DNA from 4 places in the Planococcus dechangensis genome. Region 3 is predicted to be linked to each of the others. Evidence: riboswitches for the same ligand, from Rfam matches in the RefSeq annotation. Region 3 holds a riboswitch; each other region holds the start of a gene.
The links. A riboswitch is a leader RNA that binds a small molecule or an ion and turns the genes downstream of it on or off. The one in region 3 is predicted to bind S-adenosylmethionine.

Region 1 (4,214 bases), on a different contig from region 3:
AGGCGAAAATATCGGCTTTTTTGGCCGATGCCACATCCACTCGTTTGCTCCCGATCTCCACGATGCCGCTCGTCGGCTGCTCGAGGAAATTGATGCAGCGCAAAAGCGTCGATTTCCCGGAGCCACTTGGTCCCAAAACCGCCACCACTTCGCCTTTATCGACAGTGAGGTTAATTCCTTTCAACACATGATGGCTATCGTAATATTTATGAATATTTTCCAATTTGATCATCAGGCAATCCCTCTTTCATATCTGCGCGCCCGCTTCTCGATTTTCACCAGCAATCGCTCGACGGCGATGCACAAAATCCAATAGACGATCGATACCGCAATATACACTTCAAAAAACGCCAAGCCGCGGGACCCGAGGATTTTCGCTTGCCCCATAATATCGATGACACCGATGATGAACACAAGCGAAGTGTCTTTGATTGTGCTGATGAACATATTGCCGAGGTTCGGAATCGCCACCGATAAGGCTTGCGGGAAAATGATTTTCAGCATCATCTGCGTCGGGGTCATGCCGATTGCTTTGGCTGCCTCAAACTGCCCTCGGTCCACCGATTCGATCGCCGAACGGATCGTCTCCGACAAATAAGCACCCAAATTGATGGAAAACGCCACGAGCGCATACACTTCCGGGGGAATGCTGTTGACGTCCGCCGACATGAGCCAGCCGTATTCTATTTGAAGAAAATAAATGATTTTCGGGATTCCGTAAAACACGAGGTAGATCTGCACCAAAAGCGGTGTTCCGCGGATAAATGATACGTAAATGGATGAAATGACATTCAGCACTGGCACTTTGTATATTTTGATCAATGCAGCAGCCATTCCGATGAATAAACTCAAAATCAATGAGCCGACAGCGATGCCGATCGTTATGGGCAGCCTCGAAACAATGGCAGGAAAGCTTTCGATCAAGAAATTCAAATCTAGTAAATTTTCCATGGTCTCTGTCCTTCCACTGGCTTATTCGGGGATGTAGTCGCCGCCGGTCCATTTGGTCGACAGTTCAGACAAAGTGCCGTCTTGTTTCAATTGCTCAATGATCGGGTCCAGTAAAGCCTTCAACTCTTCGCCATCTTCCCCGTTTTTCAAGACGATTCCCATGTCGTCGTTGACGAGCGACTGCCCAACAATTTCTACGCCCAAATCATTTTTTTCCAATACCTCATTCATCATGATCGGATCATTGACATACGCATCAACGCGGCCATTTTGCACATCCTGCAAAATCTCCGAAGGGTTGCCGCTTTCGCTGTACTTCAAGTTGATTGGCTCATCAGCCGTCTCGTTGTATTCCTCCAACAACAACGTGTACGAATCGCCCGCCAACGCCCCGACTGCCTTGCCTTCCAAATCTTCAATCGTTTGGATGTCTTCTCTTCCACTCGCTACGGCAATGACCGTTTCCGCTGCAAAATACGATTCGTCCGTGAACAAGTATTTTTCTTGGCGCTCCGGTGTTTTCGCTACTTGGTCGGCGATCGCCTGGATTTTATTCGACTCGAGCGCCAGGAACATGCTGTCCCACGGCACGGCGACAAACTCGAACGTATAGCCGTCCAATTGCTCGTCGATCGCTTTCACGACGTCGACGTCATAGCCTGTCAATTGGTTGTTGTCGTCCGCAAAAGCAAAGGGCGGATAGTCGTTTTGCGTACCAACCAAAATCACTTGATCGCCCGTGGCGCTTACCGCTTCCTCTGATGAACAGCCGCCGAGTGCGCCGATGCTTCCTAATAAAACTAATGATGAGAGTATGTATTGGTTTCTTGTCATGTCCCTAGCTCCTTTTTTATGTGGATTTATTTTATTGTGCCTTCCATTTCAGCCGATGCGTTGCTGGCCTCCTTTTTGATGCAAAAAAACCTCTTTCAAATAGAAAGAGGTTTGGACCAATTTCTTATCTCTCAGAATGACGCCATTCTGCAGGAATTAGCACCTCTCATTAAAAATGATGGTTGCTGGACTTCACAGGGCCTGTCCCTCAGTCTCTCTGGATAAGTTATTTAATTATTTAACATATTACCGATAGTATTTGACATTGCCCTTTGTGTCAAACACATTTTTTCGCTTTATCGTGGAACTGCATAAAAATGTAAGCCCTTTAATTTCTTGCAAGATGTTGCTGCGCGTAGGTTTTGCTTTCCACTTAAGTTGCTTAAAAATAAATAAAATCTATCGGTAAAGGGGCTAGTTTTCAAAAACTCTGCTTCTCAGTTAAGCTAAAGAAAAAATTGACAAGTCTCAAAATATTCCATACGATCGACTAATACTTAGAGGCCGTAACCTATTCATGCAAGCCCATTCATACAACTCTCATACAGAACGGAGTGAAGTGAAGATGACCGAAAAAACGATTTTTGACGTCGCCATTATCGGCGCCGGAACGATGGGGATGGCTGCCGGCGCTTTTTTGGCACAACAAGACGCCAAGACCTTATTGATCGATGCGTTCGATCCCCCTCATAGCCAAGCAAGCCATCACGGGGATACCCGCTTAATACGCCATGCTTACGGCGAAGGCAGACATTACGTTGCGTTAGTGTTACGTGCACAGCAATTATGGGAAGACTTGGAGAGGCAAACCGGTTTTAAGATTTTCGACAACACCGGCGTCATCGGACTCGGCCCGAATGACTCCCCCTTTCTGCTGGAAATGATCGCGTCTGCGAGAAGCTACGACTTGCCGCTGGATGTATTAAGCAGCCAGGAGATTCAAGAAAGATGGCCTGGTTTTACAGTACCGGATCATTTCATCGGCTGTTTTGAAGCGCAAGCGGGCGTGCTTTACAGCGAAAATGCCATCCGTGCGTATAAAGAATTGGCCATTCGAAACGGGGTGGAATTCATCCCGAATACCCCGGTTCGAGACATCGATCTGAATGACGTGCATGGCGTGAAAATTTCCACCGGGCAGTCTGTTTTTTATGCAAAAAAAGTGATCGTTACGACCGGTGCATGGGCGGCGAAATTATTGCCGGACCTGAAGCTGCCGATTCAGCCGACACGCAAAGCCGTCGGGTGGTTCGATGCGCCTGCCATGTATGACGCGGTGGATTTCCCGGGATTTTTTGTGGAAGACCACGACATGATGTTTTACGGTTTCCCGAGCATAGACGGAGCCGGCGTGAAAATCGGCAGGTCCGACGGCGGACAACCGATCGACCCGAATGAGCACACACAGAACTTCGGGTTATACGACAGCGATGAAGGCGACTTGAGACAGTTCCTCGACCTTTACATGCCCGGAGCCGGCGGAGCGCTCAAACAAGGGAAAACCTGTTTGTATACCGTCTCTGATGACCATCATTTCATCATCGACCACCACCCCGATAACGACCGCGTCATTTTCGCCTGCGGCTTTACAGGACACGGCTTCAAATTCGGCAGCGTCATGGGCGAAGTACTGAGCCAAATGGCATTGGACGGCAAGAGCCAATACGACATCACCCCGTTTTCACTCAAGCGTTTTGGATTGTGATGCAATCGAAAAGAGACCGTCCCATTAATAAAGGACAGTCTCTTTTTCGATGGTGATGACTTGTTGGGTGTCCGCCGCTTCCATAATGCCCAAGATGACTTTCAGCGATTTCAACGCATCTTCGCCCGTCACCAGCGGATCCTGATCCAAGCGAATCGAATCGATGAACGCGTCAATGACGCCACTCGGGGTTTGGTTATCATTTGTTTGCATCGCTTCCAATTGATAATTCACTTTCTCGCCGGAGTGCATGATGAGTTGCAGCTGATAGTCGTCGTCATGGTAAATTTTCATAATGCCCTTTTCGCAATAAAGGATGGTGCTATTGTCTTCTTCGCCGTAATAGGTCCAGGAAAACGCCGCATTGCCGAGACGCCCTTTTTCGGTCACCAAGCTGCACACAAGATTATCGCACACTTCAATCTGCTCGCCGTTTTCATCGACTTTGTGCAAAGCCCCTTGAAACGCGCTCACTTGGACAATCTCGTCGTCCAATAAATAATGCAGCAAGTCGATTTTGTGGATGCCTAGATCTCCGCCGACGCCGAATCCAGAACGCTCTTTTTTGAAAAACCAAGTGGAATTGCTCTTATTGATGCCCCAAGTTTCAGGTCCTGCATGGCCGAATGCGGTGCGGAACGTCAAAATCTTTCCGAGTTCCCCGCTGGACAAGATTTCCCGGGCTTTTTGGTGCGCACGTGTAAAGCGCTGGTTATGGTCGACC
Region 2 (4,214 bases), on a different contig from region 3:
CCGAAAGCATCGGCCGTCAAGAAGACGATCGTTTTCGGGTGGCCTGCTACAGACGGCGTGACGATATTATCGATCGCTTCAATCGGATAAGCGGCGCGTGTGTTTTCAGTCAATGAACCGTCGTCGTAATCCGGAATGCGTGTATCTTCATCAACGACTACATTCTCGAGTACAGAACCAAAGCGGATAGCATCGAAAATCTGCGGTTCGTTTTCACGGGACAAATTGATAGTTTTGGCGTAGCAGCCGCCTTCGATATTGAAAACGCCGTTATCGGACCAGCCGTGCTCATCGTCACCGATCAACTTGCGATCTTCGTCAGCTGACAAAGTTGTTTTACCTGTACCAGATAAGCCGAAGAATAATGTGACATCGCCGTCTTGTCCAACGTTTGCGGAACAGTGCATCGGCAAAATGCCGCGTTCAGGAAGGATATAGTTCATGATCGAGAAGATGGATTTCTTCATTTCGCCTGCGTATTCAGTGCCGCCGATCAAAATGATTTTCTTTTCCATCGAAACGATAATAAAAGTTTCAGAATCCGTGCCATCAACCGCCGGGTCCGCTTGGAAACTCGGAGCGTAGACAACAGTGAATTCAGGTTCGTGTGCAGCCAATTCTTCAGCGGTCGGGCGGATGAACAATTGGTGTGCGAAAAGGTTATGCCATGCGTATTCATTGATTGTTTGAATCGCAAGACGTGACTCAGGGTCTGCCCCAGCAAAGCCTTTGAAGACAAACAGTGCATCTTTTTGCTTCAAATGATTAATGACTTTAGCATATAGGTTTTCAAAGATTTCAGAAGAGATCGGGCGGTTGACGTTGCCCCAATCAATTTTGTCTTTCGAAATCGCCTCTTCTACCATATACTTGTCTTTAGGCGAACGGCCGGTGTATTTTCCGGTTTCAGCTTTTACAGCGCCTTCGCGTGTCAAAACAGCCTCTCCACGGGATGTTGCAGCTTCCACCAATTGTGGAACGGACAGCTGCATGTTAATGTTTGAGCCGCTCAAAAGCTCTTTCAAATCATTTGCAAAGTTCACTGAAGTCATATATAGGTACCTGCCTTTTCGTGTATTCCCATAAAGATGGGGTAGTTGTATATTCGAACATTAGTATAACACATTAAGATGATTAGTCTATACTAATAACCATAAATCTTTCAATGTTCGTGATTTGTGCATATTTTTATAGAAGAAAGATGGATACATATAAAAGTCTGTCAATTGTTTGTTCTAAAATCGTTGACAGCAGTTGCGGCATTCCGTAAGATGGGAAATTGAACGGATACTCTTATTCCGAGCTGGTGGAGGGTGCAGGCCCAATGAAACCCGGCAACCTGCTGCTTTTGCAGCGATGGTGCCCAACCTGAAGCAAGGTGAAAGCCTTGGACGATAAGAGTGAAAGGTGCTTATGATGATTATTCCTTTCCTCATTGAATTAGATGAGCGAAGGGATTTTTTTATGGAATGCCCTTAATCCTCGTGTGCAGGCTGAAAAAGCTGGAAGTTCAATTCCATTCATGGAAACGGACTTGACATGGGAAAATGAGTACCGTATCAATTTCGAGAGCAATCTCGCAGGATATAAGGAGGAGCTTTTTTTGACAAACCGTCGATTATTCACATCAGAATCAGTAACAGAAGGACATCCCGATAAGATTTGCGACCAAATTTCAGACGCAATCTTGGATGCGATCCTAACAGAAGACCCAAATGCGCGTGTTGCGTGCGAAACGACCGTGACAACAGGACTTGTATTGGTAGCGGGTGAGATCACTACTTCCACATACGTGGATATTCCGAAAGTTGTCCGCCAGACCGTGAAAGAAATCGGCTATACGCGTGCGAAATACGGTTTCGACTCTGAGACGAGCGCAGTCTTGACAGCGATCGATGAACAGTCACCCGATATCGCTGCCGGCGTCAACGTGGCGCTTGAAGCCCGTGAAGGCCAGATGACCGACAAGGAATTGGACGAAATCGGTGCGGGCGATCAAGGCTTGATGTTCGGCTATGCTTCAAACGAAACAGAAGAGTTGATGCCGTTGCCGATCAGCTTGGCGCATAAACTCGCACGCCGCTTGGCGGAAGTGCGCAAGGAAGAAATTTTGCCATACTTGCGTCCGGACGGTAAAACACAAGTTACAATCGAATACGATGAAAACAACAAACCGCTGCGTGTGGATACGATCGTCATCTCCACTCAGCACCATCCTGAAGTCAGCCTAGAGCAAATCCAGCGCAATTTGAAAGAATACGTCATCAATGAAGTCGTACCGGCAGAGCTTTTGGATGCCGAGACGAAATACTTTATCAACCCGACAGGCCGCTTTGTTATCGGCGGGCCACAAGGGGATGCGGGTCTTACTGGCCGCAAAATCATTGTGGATACTTACGGCGGCTATGCAAGACACGGCGGCGGTGCATTCTCCGGGAAAGACGCAACGAAAGTTGACCGTTCCGGTGCATATGCTGCACGTTATGTTGCAAAAAACATTGTCGCTGCAGGCCTCGCAGATAAGTGCGAAGTTCAGCTCGCATACGCGATCGGTGTTGCACACCCTGTATCGATTGCTGTCGACACATTCGGGACAGGTACAGTGAGCGAGGAAAAATTGATTGAACTTGTACGTGCGAACTTTGATTTGCGCCCGGCAGGAATCATCAAAATGCTTGACCTGCGCCGCCCGATCTACAAGCAGACAGCGGCTTATGGCCACTTCGGCCGTACCGATGTTGACCTTCCGTGGGAACGCACTGACAAAGTGGAAGCTTTGAAACAACAGGCAAACGCATAAGAAAAAGCAGGCGGAAAATATCCGCCTGCTTTTTTCTATTGTAGCGATTTGTAATAGGCGGCTTTTTCCGCGTACTCCCGGACAATGCGTTCCATGTCCTTTTTGTCCGTCTCATTCAGTTCCCGGACCACTTTGGCGGGCCGGCCAAACGCGAGTGTACCGGGCGGTATCTTTTTGCCTTGTGCGACAAGGCTGCCAGCTCCGATAAATGCGCCTTCCCCGATTTCTGCACCGTCCAAAATGACCGACCCCATGCCGACGAGAGCGCCTTTTTTGACTGTGCAGCTGTGGAGCGTCACTTGATGGCCGATTGTTACGTCATCTTCCAAAACGAGTGGATTGTTTGGGCTTTGATGAAGCATCGACAAGTCTTGGATATTGGTGTTTTTCCCGATGATGGTCGGTGCGACATCGCCGCGGATGACTGTATTGAACCAAACAGAAGAGTTCTCACCGATCGTCACATCCCCTGTCACAGTGGCATAATCCGCGATAAATACCGTTTTGTCAATTTTTGGTGATTTGTCTTTATATGGATAAATCATGGCAAAGCTCCTTTATCATTGATAAGATGTAATTAGTTCTAATCCTATCAAAACAAACGAAAAGGTCAATTGAACAAGCCTTAAGGGGGCGCTGGTATGTGGAAATGGCAAGCGGAAGGGGAAGCAAGAGGTGTAGCGGTATTGATCCATAGTGCGTACGAAGAGCACCGGCGCTATGCGTGGCAAATCGAGAAATGGCGAACGAGTGGTTTTGATGTCTATATGGGAGATTTGCCGGGTCATGGTATACATGCTGCGCAAGATGGAGTGCATAGGGAGCACTTTTTTGAATATGATAAAATGGCTGCCGAATTGCTGCGCTTAGCGGCTGAAAGTTCCTTGCCGATTGTGTTGGTTGGCCACGGATTAGGGGCAGCCATAGCCATTCAGGCACTAGTCGCTAATCGCCATCCGGTGTCTGCGGCTATTTTGACATCTCCGTGGTTCGAATTGAAGAAAATGCCAATAAAGCAATCACTCGCATTTTCTGGAATCAGCAAGCTGACAAGAAAACGCACAGTCGACCATGGCCTTGAGCTCAGCTATTTGACGCGCCGTAAATTCCAGGACGGGCACCAAGCGAGCACAGCGATAAATTCAGTCAGCACGCCTGCTTGGTGGAAACAATTGCAAAGTTATATGGAGCTAGCTGCACAAACGCGTATACCGGACATTCCGTTGATGCTCCATATCGGCAAGCGGGATTTGATCACTAAATCGTCCGCCAGCAGAAGTTGGTTGCATCAGCAAAAGTTGTCGGAATTCCATTTTAAGGAATGGGATTTTTGTTACCACGATTTGTTCCAGGAGCCGGAGCAAGAAGCGGTCTTTCAACAAAGTTTGCAATTTGCCCGATCGGTAACTGATTT
Region 3 (4,214 bases):
GCCCGAGCCAGGTGACCCCGAAGCAGCCGATCGTGTACCACAATGTCGACAAGCCATATGTATACGCCCAGCCCGGCACACCGAGGAATAGATTGGCACTGGCGTAAGATGCGCCGAAGCTGATGCCGACAATCGCGGGGCTCACTTTGCCTCTGGCAATCGCGAAACCTTTCATCGAACCGCTATGGGCAGCACCTTTTTTGCCAAGCCACGTGGTGAAAGCGAAATAGCCGACGAGCATAATGATGATCAGCGGCAAGAGCCATGAAGTTTCACCCTGCATTGCGCTCGCCTCCTTTGTTCGGTTTCGGGTATAGTTTGTTCCATAAAGTCAGCCCCGCTATCCAGAAGACAACGACGCCGATCCAATAAGCTGTCAGCATCCTCATTCCTCCTCTAGTTTTTGACTGTTTCGTGCAAGTGCTTGAAACTTCTGCCCGGATGATCTTCTTTCAAATGCGCTTGCCCGGTGCCATACACTTTCTCGCGGTATGTGCCTGGTGTGTATTCCGTTTGGACAAGCCCGCGCTCTTGCAATACCGGCACGACTAGTTCGACAAAGTCTTCGAAGCTTCCCGGTGCCAGCGTATAAGCCAAGTTAAAGCCATCGACGCCGGTTTCGTCTCTCCAGCGCTCGACTTCGTCCGCCACTTGTTCCGGCGTGCCGACTGCGACCGGCCCTCTTCCGCCGATGCCGACGAATGTCGCCAGTTCGCCGATCGTCCATTTTTTGTCCGGATCTGCACGCGTGAACACTTCAACCGCCGACTGCATGGCGTTGCTTTGGATGTATTCGAGCGTATCTTCGGGATCGTATCCGGAAAAATCGATGCCGGTCCAACCGCTCAAGAGCGCCAGTGCACCTTCATAGCTGACATGGCTTTTCAAGGTTTCGTATTTGTCCTGCGCTTGTTGTTCGGTCTTGCCGACAATCGCGGTGAACGTCGTATAAACCAATACGTCTTCCGGGTTGCGGCCGTTCGCACGGATACTTTCACGGAGTGCGTCGACTCCTTTTTTCACGACGGGAATCGTCGGGCCGGCCGTGAACACGGATTCGGCATGCTTAGAAGCGAATTCGCGGCCACGCGGCGAAGCGCCTGCCTGGAACAATACCGGTGTGCGCTGCGGCGACGGTTCGGATAAATGGGCACCCGGCACTTTAAAGTATGTGCCTTCGTGGCGGATGTCATGCACTTTCGCCGGGTCGGTGTACACTCGTGAACGCTTGTCGCGCACCACCGCCCCATCTTCCCAGCTGCCTTCCCATAATTTATAGCAGACGTCCAAGTATTCCGCTGCGAACTCATAACGTTCATCGTGGCTCATTTGATCATCCAAGCCGATATTGACTGCGGCGCTTTTCAAATAGGAAGTGACGACATTCCAGCCGATGCGCCCTTTTGTCAGATGATCCAAAGTCGACATGCGCCGCGCGAATGTGTACGGATGTTCGTGGCTGACGGATGCCGTGACCCCGAAACTCAAATGCTCCGTCACCGACGACATGAGCGGCACGACTAGCAGCGGATCATTGACAGGTGTCTGTACCGCGTTGCGCAATGCCGCGTCGCGTGTTCCGCCGTAGACATCATAAGTGCCGAGCACGTCGGCCAAGAACACCGCATCAAACTTCCCTTTTTCCAATAACTTCGCGAGTTCGATCCAATATTCACTGTCTTTGTACGTATGCGACCGGTCGTCCTCATGAAGCCACAATCCCGGCGATTGATGCCCGCCTGCACACACCATCTCAAAAGCGTTCAAATAAATCCGTTTCTTCGTCATCGTTAAATTCCTCCTTTTTAGAATCGCCAATTTCCGCAGCCCTCTTTGGAAAATAAAAAATAGCCCTCTTTTCTCATTAAACGAGAAAAGAGGGCTATTTGAAAATCAGGTCCGCTCTCTTATCTCCCAAGGAATCTCTCCTTGCTGGAAGTAGCACCTTCCTGATTAAATCAGGGGTTGCTGAAGCGTCGTAGGGCCAGTCCCTCGGCTTCTCTGGATAAGATTATTAAATTAATCCCTATCTTAATACTAGGAAATAGAGAAGTCAACCGAATCTCCAAAGTTTTTTGAATTCTTTTTTATTTCAACAAAAAATCTATCAGCAGAAAGCACAAAAAAAGCTTCCTGCCGGTGTGTAGAAATGGCAGGAAGCTTTTTCGGACGATGTATTTTTACTTGATGCGCAGTTCCGAATCTTTATCGAAGAAATGCACTTTGTTCATATCAAATGCCATGTCGATCGTCTCACCGGCCTGGACGCTGAAGCGGGCATCGACGCGGGCGACGAAATCCTGATTGTCGACGGACGAATAAAGCATGATTTCCGCTCCCATCAATTCCGCCACTTCGATGTCCGCACGGATTTTCGTATCCGGGGAATGATCCAGAAAGATCGGCTCGTCATGGATGTCTTCCGGACGGACGCCAAGTACCAATTCCTTGCCGTCATAATCCTGGTCGCGCAGGATTTTCAGCTTGTTGTCCGGCACGCGGACGCCGATCTCGCCCATTACGAAGCGGTCGCCTTCAAGACGGCCGTTGAAGAAGTTCATCGCAGGAGAGCCGATAAAGCCGCCGACGAAAATATTGTCCGGCTCGTCGTATACTTCTTTCGGCGAGCCGACTTGCTGGATAAAGCCGTCTTTCATGACGACAAGACGCGTCGCCATCGTCATTGCCTCTGTCTGATCGTGCGTGACATAGACGGTCGTTGTCTGCAATCGGCGGTGGAGCTTCTGGATTTCCGTGCGCATTTGGACACGCAGTTTGGCATCCAAGTTGGACAATGGCTCATCCATCAAGAAGACGTCCGCATCGCGGACAATCGCGCGGCCTAAAGCGACACGCTGTCGTTGGCCGCCCGATAAAGCTTTCGGTTTACGGTTCAAATAGTCTTGCAAGCCGAGGATGTTCGCTGCATTTTCCACGCGTGTCTTGATGTCGGCTTTCTTCATCTTGCTCAGCTTCAAACTGAACGCCATATTATCATAGACGTTCATATGCGGATAAAGGGCATAGTTCTGGAATACCATAGCGATGCCGCGGTCTTTCGGGGACACATCGTTGACCCGCTTGTCACCGATATAAAGGTCGCCTTCTGTAATGTCTTCAAGTCCTGCGATCATCCGCAGCGTCGTCGATTTTCCGCAGCCGGAAGGACCGACAAGCACAAGAAATTCCTTGTCACGGATTTCCAAGTTGAAATCTTGCACCGACACGACCCCTTTGTCGTATTCCTTTTTGACGTTCTTTAATGTTAAACTGCTCATTTGATACCCTCCCCAATGGTTTTTCGATTTTATACTGTTATTTCAGGCACGATCAATTCTTTTCCGCTTTCTACATAAAGCGCTTCGCCGTTGTGGATAAACTCGAGGCCTGGTCCTTCAACGAGCGTATAGACCGTCGCTTCACGCGTCTTGTAGATTTTCAGCACCCTAGCTTGATAGCGCAGATGGAATTTGAATGAATTCCATTCCGACGGCAGCACCGGAGACAGCGACAGGCCGTTTTCCTTGAGGCGCAGCCCTGCAAATCCGTAGACGATGCCTAGCCATGTGCCGCCCATATTCGCCATATGCAATCCGTCTTTGGTGTTTTTATGGGTGTTTTCCAAATCCAAAAGCGCCGTTTCATTGAAATAGCTATACGCTTTTTCCGAATAGCCGAGTTTGGAAGCCATGATGCTGTGAACACAAGACGAAAGGGAAGAATCATGTGTTGTAATTTCTTCGTAATAGTCATAGGAATTCTTGATCGTTTGCACGTCCTGCTCGTCTTCAAGCAGGAAATGCGCCAACACCGTATCGGCTTGCTTCAGCACTTGATGGCGGTACAAAGTCAACGGATGGTAATGAAGCAATAACGGAAACTTCTCACGCGGCGTTTTTTTCATGTCCCACCGCGCTTTTTGCAGAAAGCTGTCGTCTTGCGCATTGATCCCTAAAGTTTCATCGTACGGCAAATACATGTTTTCGCCTGCACTCTTCCATGCTTCCACTTCGTTTTCGGTCAATTCGAGACGGCTCGTCAACTGTCTTAGATGGTCGCCGTCCTGCTCTTCAAGCAAGCGATAGATCTTGGCTGCCCATAATAAATTATGCTTGGCCATGACATTCGTATAATAATTATTGTTGACGATGCACGTGTATTCATCCGGCCCCGTCACATCGTCTATACGGAACTGGCCGTTTTGCATATGCCCG
Region 4 (4,214 bases), on a different contig from region 3:
AGCGCTCATGAAATCACCCCTAGCTTGGCGTCGAGAATATCCGTCACGTCGTGGAAGCTTTCGAATGCTTCGTAGGCAATGCCGAGCTCCTCGCATTTGTCGACGAGGAAATCCCTGGCGATGACGAGATCCGCTTGCTTGGCGGCTTGCAGGTCGGTGATGGAGTCACCGATAACGATGCTCGTCGATGGCTCCGACATGATACGGCGCATGACGGACGGCTTGCAGCATCCGCAGCCTTGGCTGTCGCATTGGTCGTCGCATCCGTGCGGGAAATTAATGTGAATTGTATCGCCCGAGAAATCCGCTTCGTTGCAATAAATGCCAGCGAATGGACCGTATGGCTCGAGCAATGGGTAGATGAAAAAATCGATGCCGCCGCTAACGATATAGAGCGGAATATCATGGCGTTTCGTATAGGCGACGAAATCGGCGAAGCCTTCGCGGATTTCCGCTTGTTCGAGCGCATAGTTGATGATTTGTTGCTTGGTGGAAGACGGCAGCAAGGAAAACATTTGCTGGACGCCTTCGCGTATGGAAATTCGCTGATCTAAAATCTGATCTTTTATCGGCGCCCAACCCGGCGGATCGAACTCTTTCATAATGGCGATCAAATTATCGCGGGAAGTCACCGTTCCATCGAAGTCGCAAAATATTACTGGCTTGTTCATACGGTCTCACCCCATAGTACTAAAGCTTTTTGTAATTCTTCCTGTTGTTTGGCGGCTTCTGTTAAAGCCTGTCCTTGCAGTGCGGCGTCGATCGCTTGGCGGAACGCTTTGCCGCCGGCAGCAGCACCGTCCGGATGGCCGTGGACGCCGCCTCCAGCATTGATGATGCTATCGATGCCGTAATCTTCCAACAGCAGCGGCACAAGTGCCGGGTGGATGCCGGCGGATGGCACCGGGAAGCTGCGCTTTAATGGGCCGTCGCTGACCAGTTCACGCCCGAGCTGCAACGCTGTTTCTTTCTCGAGTGCCACACTGCCGTAAGGGGAGGGAAACAAGCTAAAGTCGGCCCCGGCCAAGCGTGTCAATTTGCCGAGTGCGAGCGCAGTGGAAACGCCGTAAAAATCGGATGAAGTATACGCTCCGCTGAACGCTGGATGCGCCATTAGCGGCAATGCTACTTCCGTATCTTCAGCCAGCTCCTGCAAGACGTCGAATCCGTAGGCATGGACATTAAACAGTAAAGCGTCCGCACCGAGTTCACGCGCCCGCCGCGCCTTATCTCGCAGGCTCGATGTCCGTCCGGATAAATTGACGGCATAGAGCGTGCGGTGGCCGGTTTCTGCGTATACTTCGTCTAATACATGACGCGCTGCGGCGATGCGCTGGTCAAACGGTGTCAGTGGATTGTCGAATAAAATTTCATCGTCTTTCACCAAATCGACGCCGCCGAGTGCCTGTTGGCGAAGCTGTGCCGATAAATAATCGAGATCGCGGCCGATGACGCCTTTGAAGATGCTCATGGCGAGCGGGCGCTCGCTGACGCCGAGCAATTCACGAATGCCGTCGATGCCAAAGCGTGGGCCCGGGAACTGGCGGAGCAAGGAATCTTCAAATTCCAAGTCGATCAATTTGATTTCGCCGTCGAGCGACAATTTACCGAAGACGGTTGTCAGAATAGCCGGCAGATCCGCTGAGAAATTGGCCGCCGGGTAATGGATTTTCAAATGGGCTTGAATGACGCCTGGACGTACGGGGTGGGTGATGTGCGAAAATTCTTCGACCGACACGACGCGCCCTTTATGTTGTTGCAATTGCTGTTGCTCGAGCAATGGCAGATCGGTCCACGATCCGACCGTCAGACCGAGTGCAATGGCTTCTGCTTTTTTTTCGAATGAACCGGCTTTGCCGAATAATTGATATGTCGCGATAACACCGCTCATGAATAACCCTCCTGCTTAGTGGACATAAAAAAACCTCTTCATAAACAAGAAGAGGTTAATGATTAACGCCTTCTTATTTCCCAGCCAATCAATTGCGTTGGCTGCAAGAATTAGCACCGTGTCCATCATTGGACCGGTTGCCGGGCTTCGTAGGGCTTGTCCCTCCACCTGCTCTGAATAAGAATAGAATATGGAATTGTGGGTGTTGCAAAGTAATTCTGATTATTTCATGATAGGCAGCATCTGTCAACGGACAATATCAAAAATATCTGAAAAATATCCTGACGTCATTTCGGGAAGTTTGTTCGTCCACTAATCGACGATCCAAGCAGTACGGCATATCAACGGAAGACCAAGTGGTGGGTTGGTTACATTGACAACCCGAGTAGCGGACTCGCCTTTAGCGGAAAGATTTTCATTTTTTCGAAATATTTTATTGACAATGAATTCAGAATCATGCTAGCATTCGTTTCAGAACTTCATAATGTTGCATAGTAGTACTCTTATCAAGAGCAGGCAGAGGGGAATGGCCCGATGACGCCCAGCAACCGACCGTAATACCGTTGTGAGACGGGGCGCTTTGGCGCCGGGATTTGATCCCCTTAAGGCACGGTGCTAATTCCATCAGAAATGTACATTTCTGAGAGATAAGAGGCATGGGATCTCTTATTCTGCGCCTCTTTCTTTCGGGAAAGAGGCTTTTTATTATTCTACAGAAAAGAGGCAAACCATATGACCATTACAGCACCGTCTACATATAAAGCACTGACTGAACAAGAAGCAATTGCGCTGGCACAGGAGTTGGAAGTCTTTGCGACATCCGCTTCTCTGTTATGCGAAGAAATCGGCGATGGCAACTTAAATTATGTATTCCGCATTAGCGATTCTGCCACTGGGCAAGGGCTCATCATCAAACAGGCCTTGCCTTATGCGAAAGTCGTCGGCGAAAGCTGGCCGCTGACGCTTCACCGCGCGACCATTGAAGCGAATGCCTTGAAGTTGCACGGCAAACTGGCGAAAGGCCGTGTGCCGGAAGTTTATGCGACGGATGCTGCGCTTGCTGTCACCGTCATGGAAGACTTATCGCAATTGACGATTTTACGCAACGGGTTGATCGACGCCAAGCATTACCCGAAGCTTGCGGAACATATCGGCGGTTATTTGGCGCACACCTTGTTCTACACGTCGGATTTCGGTTTGCATCCGTTTGAGAAAAAGCGGCTTGCGGCTGAGTTCTCCAATCCGGAGCTGTGCAAAATTACGGAAGACCTCATTTTCACCGACCCGTTTTTCGACCATGACACCAATGATTTCGAAGAGCCGCTGCGCGAAGCGGCACAGGAAATTTGGGACAACCAGCCGCTGAAATTCGAAGTGGCCAAACTGAAGCGCAGCTTTTTGACGGAAGCGGAAGCACTTTTACATGGCGATCTGCATACCGGCAGCATTTTCGTCGACGAACACGATACGAAGGTCATCGATCCGGAGTTCGCCTTCTACGGGCCGATTGGCTTTGATATCGGTTTGTTTCTCGCCAATTTGATCGTCCAGGCGATTACCCGCAGCGGCGAAGAACGTGAACTGATTGTGCAAGACATCACCCAAACGTGGCAAGTGTTCGAAGAGCAGTTTTCAAGCTTATGGGAAAGCGACGGAATCGAAACGTATAAAACGACGGCCGGCTACCGCGAATACGCCATCGAAAAAATCTTCCACGATGCGATTGGCTTTGCCGGATGTGAATTGATCCGCCGGACGATCGGCTTGGCGCATGTCCGCGACTTGGATGATATTGCAGATGAAGCGACACGAATCGACCGCAAGCGGCAAACCTTGAAAGCCGGTGAAACTTTGATTCAAACGCGCCGGAGCTATCAGTCCATTGCTGAGCTGGAAGCGGCGATTAAGGAGCTGAGCAAATGACCATTCCATTATCGGTCATCTGGAAAGATGAACAACTGGCCATTTTGGATCAGCGACTGCTTCCGCAGACGGTCCACTATGAAACGCTCGAGACTTTGGAACAAGTGCACGAAGCGATTTTCCAGCTGAAAGTGCGCGGAGCACCGGCGATCGGCATTGCCGCCGCTTATGGCTTGGCACTTGCGGCAAGGAGGCACCACACGATAGACATCGATTTATTCCGCCATTATGTAAAACAAGATGCAGCCTATCTTGTCGCCTCCCGCCCGACAGCGGTCAATCTGGCATGGGCGATCGGACGGTTAGTCAGTCGCATCGATCAGTCAAGAACAGTTGAGCAAGGAAAAGCGCAACTGATCGAAGAGGCGCAGCTGATCCGCGATGAAGACGAAGCGGCATG

Region 1: linked by a shared signal. The riboswitch ahead of ACFO5U_RS12470 (transporter substrate-binding domain-containing protein) and the one ahead of ACFO5U_RS14690 (LLM class flavin-dependent oxidoreductase) in region 3 are both predicted to bind S-adenosylmethionine.
Region 2: linked by a shared signal. The riboswitch ahead of metK (methionine adenosyltransferase) and the one ahead of ACFO5U_RS14690 (LLM class flavin-dependent oxidoreductase) in region 3 are both predicted to bind S-adenosylmethionine.
Region 4: linked by a shared signal. The riboswitch ahead of mtnK (S-methyl-5-thioribose kinase) and the one ahead of ACFO5U_RS14690 (LLM class flavin-dependent oxidoreductase) in region 3 are both predicted to bind S-adenosylmethionine.

The regions. Positions count from the first base shown of each region.
Region 1 is NZ_JBHSGL010000005.1:1,883,398-1,887,611, forward strand. It holds gene ACFO5U_RS12460 (amino acid ABC transporter ATP-binding protein) at 1-232, opposite strand, end outside; gene ACFO5U_RS12465 (amino acid ABC transporter permease) at 232-951, opposite strand; gene ACFO5U_RS12470 (transporter substrate-binding domain-containing protein) at 973-1,785, opposite strand; SAM riboswitch class I at 1,907-2,013, opposite strand; gene solA (N-methyl-L-tryptophan oxidase) at 2,351-3,490, shown strand; gene ACFO5U_RS12480 (Gfo/Idh/MocA family protein) at 3,515-4,214, opposite strand, start outside.
Region 2 is NZ_JBHSGL010000016.1:14,684-18,897, forward strand. It holds gene pckA (phosphoenolpyruvate carboxykinase (ATP)) at 1-1,052, opposite strand, end outside; SAM riboswitch class I at 1,291-1,401, shown strand; gene metK (methionine adenosyltransferase) at 1,604-2,800, shown strand; gene ACFO5U_RS16450 (gamma carbonic anhydrase) at 2,836-3,345, opposite strand; gene ACFO5U_RS16455 (alpha/beta hydrolase) at 3,442-4,214, shown strand, end outside.
Region 3 is NZ_JBHSGL010000015.1:53,108-57,321, reverse strand. It holds gene ACFO5U_RS14695 (sodium:solute symporter family transporter) at 1-283, opposite strand, end outside; gene ACFO5U_RS14690 (LLM class flavin-dependent oxidoreductase) at 397-1,788, opposite strand; SAM riboswitch class I at 1,905-2,012, opposite strand; gene ACFO5U_RS14685 (ABC transporter ATP-binding protein) at 2,181-3,278, opposite strand; gene ACFO5U_RS14680 (glycoside hydrolase family 65 protein) at 3,308-4,214, opposite strand, start outside.
Region 4 is NZ_JBHSGL010000002.1:317,987-322,200, reverse strand. It holds gene ACFO5U_RS02145 (methylthioribulose 1-phosphate dehydratase) at 1-9, opposite strand, end outside; gene ACFO5U_RS02140 (2-hydroxy-3-keto-5-methylthiopentenyl-1-phosphate phosphatase) at 6-671, opposite strand; gene ACFO5U_RS02135 (2,3-diketo-5-methylthiopentyl-1-phosphate enolase) at 668-1,891, opposite strand; SAM riboswitch class I at 1,962-2,075, opposite strand; SAM riboswitch class I at 2,392-2,545, shown strand; gene mtnK (S-methyl-5-thioribose kinase) at 2,624-3,814, shown strand; gene mtnA (S-methyl-5-thioribose-1-phosphate isomerase) at 3,811-4,214, shown strand, end outside.